2 regions of the Geobacillus uzenensis genome follow, and region 2 is predicted to be linked to the other one. Evidence: a T-box and tRNA genes for the amino acid it is inferred to sense, from the RefSeq annotation. Region 2 holds a T-box; the other holds one or more tRNA genes.

Region 1 (4,384 bases), on a different contig from region 2:
CCATATCGAAGTCGGCGACTCGCCGCAAATGCTAAAAGGGCGGCTTGAACTGTTTCAAGAGTCGATTTACGTTGAGCTGCAGGAGAAGGCCATCGCCGACATTCCTGAACTCGCCGAATGGCGGCAGGCATTTAAACAAATTGGCACGGATCCGGGTCGTTACCGACCGTCAAGCGAAAGCTTATACCGACGCATCCAGAAAAGGAACTTTATCCCATCAATCCATTCAGCGGCCGATGTCAACAACTTCTTTTCGCTCTATTATAAAATTCCACTCGGCATTTACGATCTTGACCGCATCGAAGGATCGGTGACCATCGCCGTAGGCACAGAACATGACGAATACATAGCCCTAAATGGCCGCACCGTCAACTTTGCCAATAAACTCGTCAGCAAAGATGAGCGCGGCCCGTTCGGCAGCCCGATCGTTGATTCCGAGCGCACAGCGGTGACGAAAGAAACGAAAAACGCTTTGCAAATTGTTTATTTTCTTCCGTCGATGACCGAAGATGCCGCCAACCGCCAGCTTCAGGCCATTCAAACGATGTTTACGCAAATCCATGGCGGCGAGGCCGAAGCGCAGTTGCTGGTATAATAAAAAAACGCAATGCCCCGTTCTTTGACGAAACGAAACACTGCGTTGTCCCCAATATTAAAAACTAACGATTCTCATTATAACAAAACCGTATGCACATGACAAGAAAAAGCGCAAAAATCGACAAAAACAGCTGTATAAAAGGGCACCAGAACGTTCTGGTGCCAAAAACTCAAGTGACCCGTACGGGATTCGAACCCGTGTTACCGCCGTGAAAGGGCGGTGTCTTAACCACTTGACCAACGGGCCAAACATGGCGGAGAAGGCGGGATTTGAACCCGCGCGCCGCAAAACTGCGACCTAACGGTTTAGCAAACCGTCCCCTTCAGCCACTTGGGTACTTCTCCATGAAATGGCTCCGCAAGTAGGATTCGAACCTACGACCTACCGGTTAACAGCCGGTTGCTCTACCGCTGAGCTATTGCGGAATAATCAAAAATTATTGTTCAAAGCTTGCCCTGTCCCTTCTTCTGCCAGCATTCTCAAAGAAGCAAGATGCGTCGAGGCAACTCGCAGCCTACTCGACGAAGTTAAGGCTCGTCGCTAAGCGATGGCGGAATGATCAAAGATGCTCGCTTTATATTATAACGAATCATCTGACAATGCACAATGGAAAATGGTGGGCCTAAGTGGACTTGAACCACCGACCTCACGCTTATCAGGCGTGCGCTCTGACCAGCTGAGCTATAGGCCCATCAAAGCGGGTGATGGGAATCGAACCCACGACATCAGCTTGGAAGGCTGAGGTTTTACCACTAAACTACACCCGCACATAGCTTCTTCTACCATTCACCACGCGATTTCATGCCTCTTCCTCTGCCAGCATTCTCAAAGAAGCAGAGTGCGTCGAGGCAACTCGCAGCCTATTCGATGAAGCTAGGCTCGTGGCTGAGGTTTTACCACTAAACTACACCCGCACATAGCTTCTTCTACCATTCATCACGCGATTTCACGCCTCTTCCTCTGCCAGCATTCTCAAAGAAGCAGGGTGCGTCAAGGCAACTCGTAGCCTATTCGATGAAGCTAGGCTCGTGGCTGAGGTTTTACCACTAAACTACACCCGCAACAAAGATAAGGGAAGAGAAAGGGCGACTAGTGGGAATCGAACCCACGCATGCCAGAGCCACAATCTGGTGCGTTAACCACTTCGCCATAGCCGCCACATTGATGGTGCCGGCTGCAGGACTTGAACCCGCAACCTACTGATTACAAGTCAGTTGCTCTACCAATTGAGCTAAGCCGGCACAACAGATTGACCTAAGTTGCACAATCATTATGGCGGAGGAGGAGGGATTCGAACCCCCGCGCGCCTTGCGACGCCTCTCGGTTTTCAAGACCGACCCCTTCAACCACTTGGGTACTCCTCCAAAAAGTAACGTAGTAATGGTGGACCTTGTAGGACTCGAACCTACGACCGGACGGTTATGAGCCGTCTGCTCTAACCAGCTGAGCTAAAGGTCCAATAATAGTGGCGGTGGAGGGGATCGAACCCCCGACCTCACGGGTATGAACCGTACGCTCTAGCCAGCTGAGCTACACCGCCAAAATGATATAGTGAAATGGTGGAGCCTATCGGGATCGAACCGATGACCTCCTGCGTGCAAAGCAGGCGCTCTCCCAGCTGAGCTAAGGCCCCACAGGAAAATCGGGAAGACAGGATTTGAACCTGCGACCTCACGGACCCGAACCGTGTGCTCTACCAAGCTGAGCTACTTCCCGATGAACGCGCTCGAGAGGATTCGAACCCCTAACCTTCTGATCCGTAGTCAGATGCTCTATCCAATTGAGCTACGAGCGCAAGTGCCGAGGGCCGGACTCGAACCGGCACGGTAGTTACCTACCCCAGGATTTTAAGTCCTGTGCGTCTGCCAATTCCGCCACCCCGGCGGGCGAGTGGAGCGGAAGACGGGGCTCGAACCCGCGACCCCCACCTTGGCAAGGTGGTGTTCTACCGCTGAACTACTTCCGCAAAATGGTGAGCCATGGAGGACTCGAACCTCCGACCCTCTGATTAAAAGTCAGATGCTCTACCTGCTGAGCTAATGGCTCATAGCAATCATAACACTCTAAGTACTAACGAGCTCTACCTGCCTCTTCCTCTACCAGCTGTTTCGAGGATGCTCGGTGCGTCGAGGCAACTCGCAACAAACTCAAAGATGCAGCGCTCGTTGCTGAGCTAATGGCTCATAGCAATCATAACACTCTAAGTACTAACGAGCTCTACCTGCCTCTTCCTCTACCAGCTGTTTCGAGGATGCTCGGTGCGTCGAGGCAACTCGCAGCAAACTCAAAGATGCAGCGCTCGTTGCTGAGCTAATGGCTCATAGCAATCATAACACTCTAAGTACTAACGAGCTCTACCTGCCTCTTCCTCTACCAGCTGTTTCGAGGATGCTCGGTGCGTCGAGGCAACTCGCAACAAACTCAAAGATGCAGCGCTCGTTGCTGAGCTAATGGCTCATAGCGATCATAACACTCTAAGTACTGACGAGCTCTACCTGCCTCTTCCTCTACCAGTTGTTTCAAGGATGCTCGGTGCGTCGAGGCAACTCGCAGCAAACTCAAAGATGCAGCGCTCGTTGCTGAGCTAATGGCTCATAGCAATCATAACACTCTAAGTACTGACGAGCTCTACCTGCCTCTTCCTCTACCAGCTGTTTCGAGGATGCTCGGTGCGTCGAGGCAACTCGCAACAAACTCAAAGATGCAGCGCTCGTTGCTGAGCTAATGGCTCATAGCGATCATAACACTCTAAGTACTAACGAGCTCTACCTGCCTCTTCCTCTACCAGCTGTTTCGAGGATGCTCGGTGCGTCGAGGCAACTATAACCGAACCTAATGGCTCATAACTTTCTCGAGTAAAATAAGGAATGCCGGCTGCAGGACTTGAACCCGCAACCTACTGATTACAAGTCAGTTGCTCTACCAATTGAGCTAAGCCGGCATATCGATATGATAATGGTGGCTCGGGACGGAATCGAACCGCCGACACAAGGATTTTCAGTCCTTTGCTCTACCGACTGAGCTACCGAGCCATATGTTATTTTTAACTCGCTCATTGATTGCTCTGTGCCTCTTCCTCTACCAGCTGATTCAAAGATGCTCGATGCGTCGAGGCAACTCGCAGCAAACTCGATGATGTTGATGCTCGTCTCTACCGACTGAGCTGTCGAGCCATACTGTATTTTTCGCAATTTTGGAACAATGGCGGTCCCGACGGGACTCGAACCCGCGATCTCCTGCGTGACAGGCAGGCATGTTAACCACTACACTACGGGACCATTTGGTTGCGGGGGCAGGATTTGAACCTGCGACCTTCGGGTTATGAGCCCGACGAGCTACCGGACTGCTCCACCCCGCGGCGATAAGAAATGGATTTGTTTCGATCATGCACTGAGTGTTGGTTTAAATGTTTGTTGCCTCTTCCTCTGCCAGCTGATTCAAAGATGCTCGATGCGTCGAGGCAACTCGCAGCGTATTCGATGAAGCAAATGCTCGTTGCTCCACCCCGCGACGATTTAGAGTGGTGGAGGATGACGGGATCGAACCGCCGACCCCTTGCTTGTAAGGCAAGTGCTCTCCCAGCTGAGCTAATCCTCCATGGATCGTGCCTAGCAGCGACCTACTCTTGCAGGGGCGCTGGCCCCAACTACCATCGGCGCTGGAGAGCTTAACTTCCGTGTTCGGGATGGGAACGGGTGTTTCCTCTCCGCTATCACCACTAGGCAATAATGGACAAGTTTTATTATAAGGAAAGTTGAATTGTTGTCAAGCTTTTTTTCATTCCCT
Region 2 (4,384 bases):
TGTCGGCGCCGAACTGTTCCATTACTTTCGCCGGCACGACGACGTTGCCGAGCGACTTGCTCATTTTCCGCCCTTCGCCGTCCAAGACAAAGCCGTGGCTCAACACGCCTTTGTACGGCGCTTTGCCGGTGACGGCAACGGCGGTGGACAGCGATGAGTTGAACCAGCCGCGATATTGGTCGGACCCTTCCAAGTACAGATCAGCCGGGCGCGCGAGATCATCGCGTTCGACCAACACGGCTTGATGCGACGAACCGGAGTCAAACCAGACGTCCATAATATCCGTCTCTTTCGTAAAGAGGCCGTTCGGGCTGGACGGATGGGTGAATCCTTCCGGCAGCAAGTCTTTCGCCTCGCGCTCAAACCAGACGTTCGATCCGTATTGGCGGAACAAGTTCGACACATGCTCGATCGTTTCATCGGTGATGATCGGTTCGCCGTTTTCGCCGTAAAAAACCGGAATCGGCACGCCCCAGGCGCGCTGGCGGGAAATGCACCAGTCGCCGCGGTCGCGCACCATGTTGTGGATGCGGATTTCCCCCCATTCCGGAATCCATTTCGTGTCTTTGATCGCTTGAAGCAGCTCGCTGCGGATTTTATCGATCGACGCAAACCATTGCGTTGTCGCCCGGAAAATCGTTGGCTGCTTCGTCCGCCAGTCGTGCGGATACGAGTGGGTGATAAACCCAAGCTTCAGCAAAGCGCCGGCTTCCTCAAGCTTCTGTGTAATCGCCTTGTTGGCGTCTTCGTAAAACATTCCTTCAAACCCCGGCGCTTCGCTCGTCATATAGCCGCGCTCGTCGACCGGGCAAAGAACGGGAAGCCCGTATTTTTGCCCGACGAGAAAGTCGTCTTCCCCGTGGCCCGGCGCCGTATGGACGCAGCCCGTGCCGGCGTCGGTCGTGACGTGCTCACCGCAGACGACCAACGAATCGCGCTCATAGAACGGATGTTTCGCGACGACGTACTCAAGTTCTTTTCCTTTTACGGTTTTAACGACGGACCACGCCTCCCAGCCGACTTCTTTCGCTACCGATTCGGCCAAGGCGGCGGCGACGACGTATTTCTGCCCATTGGCGTTAACGACGTGGTAGTCCAGGTCCGGGTGAACAGCGATCGCCAAGTTCGCCGGAATCGTCCACGGCGTCGTCGTCCAAATGACGATTCGCTCATCGCCCTCAAGCACGCCTTTGCCGTCTTTCACCGGGAAGGCGACATAAATCGACGGCGAACGCTTGTCTTTATATTCGATTTCCGCTTCAGCGAGCGCCGATTCGCTTGACGGGGACCAATAGACCGGCTTCAACCCTTTGTAAATGAGCCCTTTTTTCGCCATTTCGCCGAACACTTTAATTTGCTGGGCTTCGTATTCCGGTTTGAGGGTGATATACGGGTTGTCCCAATCGCCACGCACGCCGAGCCGTTTAAACTGCCGGCGCTGGTTGTCAATTTGTTCATACGCATATTGTTCGCACAGCTTGCGGAACTCAGCGACGCTCATTGATTTGCGGTCGACGCCTTGTTTCGTAAGCGCCGTTTCAATCGGCAGGCCGTGCGTGTCCCAGCCCGGCACGTACGGCGCACAAAAACCGTTCATCGATTTATAGCGGACAATGATATCTTTTAAAATTTTGTTTAGCGCATGCCCCATATGAATATCGCCGTTGGCGTACGGCGGACCGTCGTGCAGGACAAACAGCGGCCGACCTTTCGTCCGCTCCTGCACTTTTCGGTAAATGTCCATGTCGTCCCATTTTTTTTGCATTTCCGGCTCCCGCTTCGGCAAGTTGCCGCGCATTGGGAACTCCGTTTGCGGCATGAGCAGCGTCTCTTTGTAGTCCATCTTTCTTTGCTCCTCCTCCAAGTATCAAATCAAAATAAAAAACCGTTCTCTCCCGGCAAGGGACGAGAACGGTCTCGCGGTACCACCCTTTTTGGCCATGGCAACTCAACGCATAGCCCACTTTCCATTCGTAACGGGAATGACGCGCCATGGCCTACTTGACGTTCGGCATGGAACTCCAGGGTGATGTTCACTCTTGCGCCGATGCCGGGCTTCCACCGTCCCCGGCTCGCTGCGATCAGCTGTTCAAGAGCTACTGTCCCTTTCATCGTCGCTCACATGTTCTCCTCGACCAAAGCCAACCGCACCAATGACGGTCAGCACAGCGATTTTTGCCATTTATTATAAATGAGACAAATAGCGCTCGTCAAGGCTGAGACAACGGCTCTTTCGCCTCTTCTTCCAAATCGGGCGTCTCGTATTCCATCAACTCGTCCCAGTCACGGCTGTTGATCATATCGAGCTGCGCCTCGACCAACATGCGGAAGCGGGCGCGGAACACCTTCGACTGCCGCTTGAGTTCCTCGATTTCCAGCGCGATTTTCCGCGATTTGGCCAGCGCATCGCCGATGATGCGCTCCGCGTTTTTCTCCGCTTCTTTAATGATCAGCTTCGCCTCTTTTTGTGCGTTGCGCTTCACTTCTTCCGCTGCTTCCTGAGCCACAAGAATCGACTTATTTAACGTTTCTTCAATGTTGGAAAAGTAATTCAATTTTTCCGTCAGTTCGGCCACTTTTTCTTCCAGCTGCTTTTTTTCACGGATGAGCATTTCGTAATCTTTAATAATTTGATCCAAAAACTCATTCACTTCATCTTCGTCATACCCGCGAAATCCGCGGCTGAATTCCTTGTTGTGAATATCTAATGGCGTTAACGGCACAACGGCCACCTCCGTCTCCATCGTTCCTTTTCTTCGTTAATTCGACACGATTTGCCCATTTCCTGCTCCCGCTCGATTATTTTTGTCGACCGATGCGCACAAGCCAGCGTTCCTTTTTCGTCGGCCCTTCTACAGAAAACAGCTTGCAGCGGCCAAAACCGCGCGCCGACAGCACATCGCCCGGCCCGCAGACGAAATCAGGCTTGTCCACCACCTTCCAATTCACTTTGACAAGCCCGCTTTCGACAAGCGTCCGCGCCTTGTCGCGCGCGAGGCGGAATGCTTGGGCAAGCACCGCATCGAGCCTTAGAGAAGACACCGTGACCGTTCCTTCCTCCCACGTTTCGGCAAGCGGCATGGCAGCTGACAGCGGCAACAGCTCAAGCGAAACCGGCGCTTTGCCGATCGTCCCAACATGGAGGCGAATGTAATCGGCCACCTCGGCGGCGGCAAAAAATTGGATCTCTCCTCCTTGGACGAGAATGTCGCCGAACTTGCCCCGCCGCAAGCCGAGCGACATGAGCGCTCCTAAGACGTCGCGGTGTTCAAGGGAAACGAATTTGCCTGGATAGCGGACAGCGAACAAGGCGATGTCATAATCCTCCTCATTCGGTTCGAAATACGGCGGATACAAAAGCGCCCGCTTCCGCTCGACAAACAGAGCGCCGCCGAAAAAGGACACGCGCACGTCTCCGTCGCTGCCGACGATGCTTTGCACGATTTGCTGCTCGCGCGGATCAAGAAAATCGGTCAGCTTCGGAGCGTACTGATGTTCTACCATTTCCTTCCATTCCATTACATGATCGATGAATTGATGTTCCTCTTTGCGGAAGTGCTGATACAGCTCCATTCCCATTCACCTTGCCTCATAAAGAAAGGAACCCGGAACGGATTCCTCCCGCTATTCCGCCCGCCTGCGCCTGGGCCAAACGATGCGCGCTCCGTCCGGCTGCTAAAACTGCGCTTTAAGGATATCAAACAACGCATACAGCCCTCTTGTCGCAAATTCAAGGACAATAAAGGCGATGATCGGGGAGATGTCAATGATGCCAAGCGGCGGAATAACGCGCCGAAACGGCTCTAAATACGGCTCGCAAATGGCGGCAAGCAGCTGGCCAAACCGCGTCTCGCGGGCGTTCGGAAACCATGACATTAAAATATAAATGATCAGCGCATATGAATATACTTGAATGAGCGTCGTTAAAAACGTAAGCACATAATCCAACGGCTACCACCTCTTTATCGGTCTGTCATCCTCGCCATCAAGCGAAATTGCGCCGCTGACGTCGACGTTTTCCGGGGTGCATAAAAAAATTTTCGTGCCGACTTGCTGAATGTCGCCGCCAATAGCGTACACGGTGCCGCTTAAAAAGTCGACGATCCGCTTCGCCTGCTCGTGCTGAATGCGCTGCAAATTGACGATGACTGCCCGCCGGCTTTTCAAATGGTCGGCAATCTCTTGCGCCTCGGCGTACACCCGCGGCTCGGCGAGCACGACCTTCGCCGATTTTTGCACGCTTTGCAAGCTGACGACATTCGCCTTGTTTGCCGCCTTCAGCGGCGGCGCCTCCTCTTCTGGCTGCGGCGCTTCATATTCTTCTTCATAGTCTTCGTAGTCTTCCTCTAAAAAATAATCGCGAAATTTTTTCATCAATCCCACC

What was found. The T-box of region 2 lies ahead of ileS (isoleucine--tRNA ligase). A T-box ahead of a tRNA ligase gene usually reads a tRNA of that ligase, here a tRNA-Ile.
Region 1: it has a tRNA-Ile gene. The T-box ahead of ileS (isoleucine--tRNA ligase) is inferred to sense a tRNA for this amino acid. The anticodon was not compared.

What each region holds. Positions count from the first base shown of each region.
Region 1 is NZ_NEWL01000008.1:113,270-117,653, forward strand. It holds gene B9L21_RS13205 (B3/4 domain-containing protein) at 1-595, shown strand, start outside; tRNA gene B9L21_RS13210 (tRNA-Glu) at 773-844, opposite strand; tRNA gene B9L21_RS13215 (tRNA-Ser) at 850-942, opposite strand; tRNA gene B9L21_RS13220 (tRNA-Asn) at 949-1,023, opposite strand; tRNA gene B9L21_RS13225 (tRNA-Ile) at 1,213-1,289, opposite strand; tRNA gene B9L21_RS13230 (tRNA-Gly) at 1,295-1,365, opposite strand; tRNA gene B9L21_RS13235 (tRNA-His) at 1,683-1,755, opposite strand; tRNA gene B9L21_RS13240 (tRNA-Thr) at 1,764-1,839, opposite strand; tRNA gene B9L21_RS13245 (tRNA-Ser) at 1,872-1,962, opposite strand; tRNA gene B9L21_RS13250 (tRNA-Ile) at 1,980-2,056, opposite strand; tRNA gene B9L21_RS13255 (tRNA-Met) at 2,065-2,138, opposite strand; tRNA gene B9L21_RS13260 (tRNA-Ala) at 2,156-2,231, opposite strand; tRNA gene B9L21_RS13265 (tRNA-Pro) at 2,241-2,314, opposite strand; tRNA gene B9L21_RS13270 (tRNA-Arg) at 2,320-2,393, opposite strand; tRNA gene B9L21_RS13275 (tRNA-Leu) at 2,397-2,482, opposite strand; tRNA gene B9L21_RS13280 (tRNA-Gly) at 2,490-2,564, opposite strand; tRNA gene B9L21_RS13285 (tRNA-Lys) at 2,569-2,644, opposite strand; tRNA gene B9L21_RS13290 (tRNA-Thr) at 3,467-3,539, opposite strand; tRNA gene B9L21_RS13295 (tRNA-Phe) at 3,555-3,630, opposite strand; tRNA gene B9L21_RS13300 (tRNA-Asp) at 3,801-3,876, opposite strand; tRNA gene B9L21_RS13305 (tRNA-Met) at 3,880-3,956, opposite strand; tRNA gene B9L21_RS13310 (tRNA-Val) at 4,120-4,195, opposite strand; rRNA gene rrf (5S ribosomal RNA) at 4,205-4,321, opposite strand.
Region 2 is NZ_NEWL01000006.1:655,160-659,543, forward strand. It holds gene ileS (isoleucine--tRNA ligase) at 1-1,843, opposite strand, end outside; T-box leader at 1,899-2,121, opposite strand; gene B9L21_RS10715 (DivIVA domain-containing protein) at 2,211-2,723, opposite strand; gene B9L21_RS10720 (RNA-binding protein) at 2,800-3,573, opposite strand; gene B9L21_RS10725 (YggT family protein) at 3,676-3,948, opposite strand; gene B9L21_RS10730 (cell division protein SepF) at 3,952-4,383, opposite strand.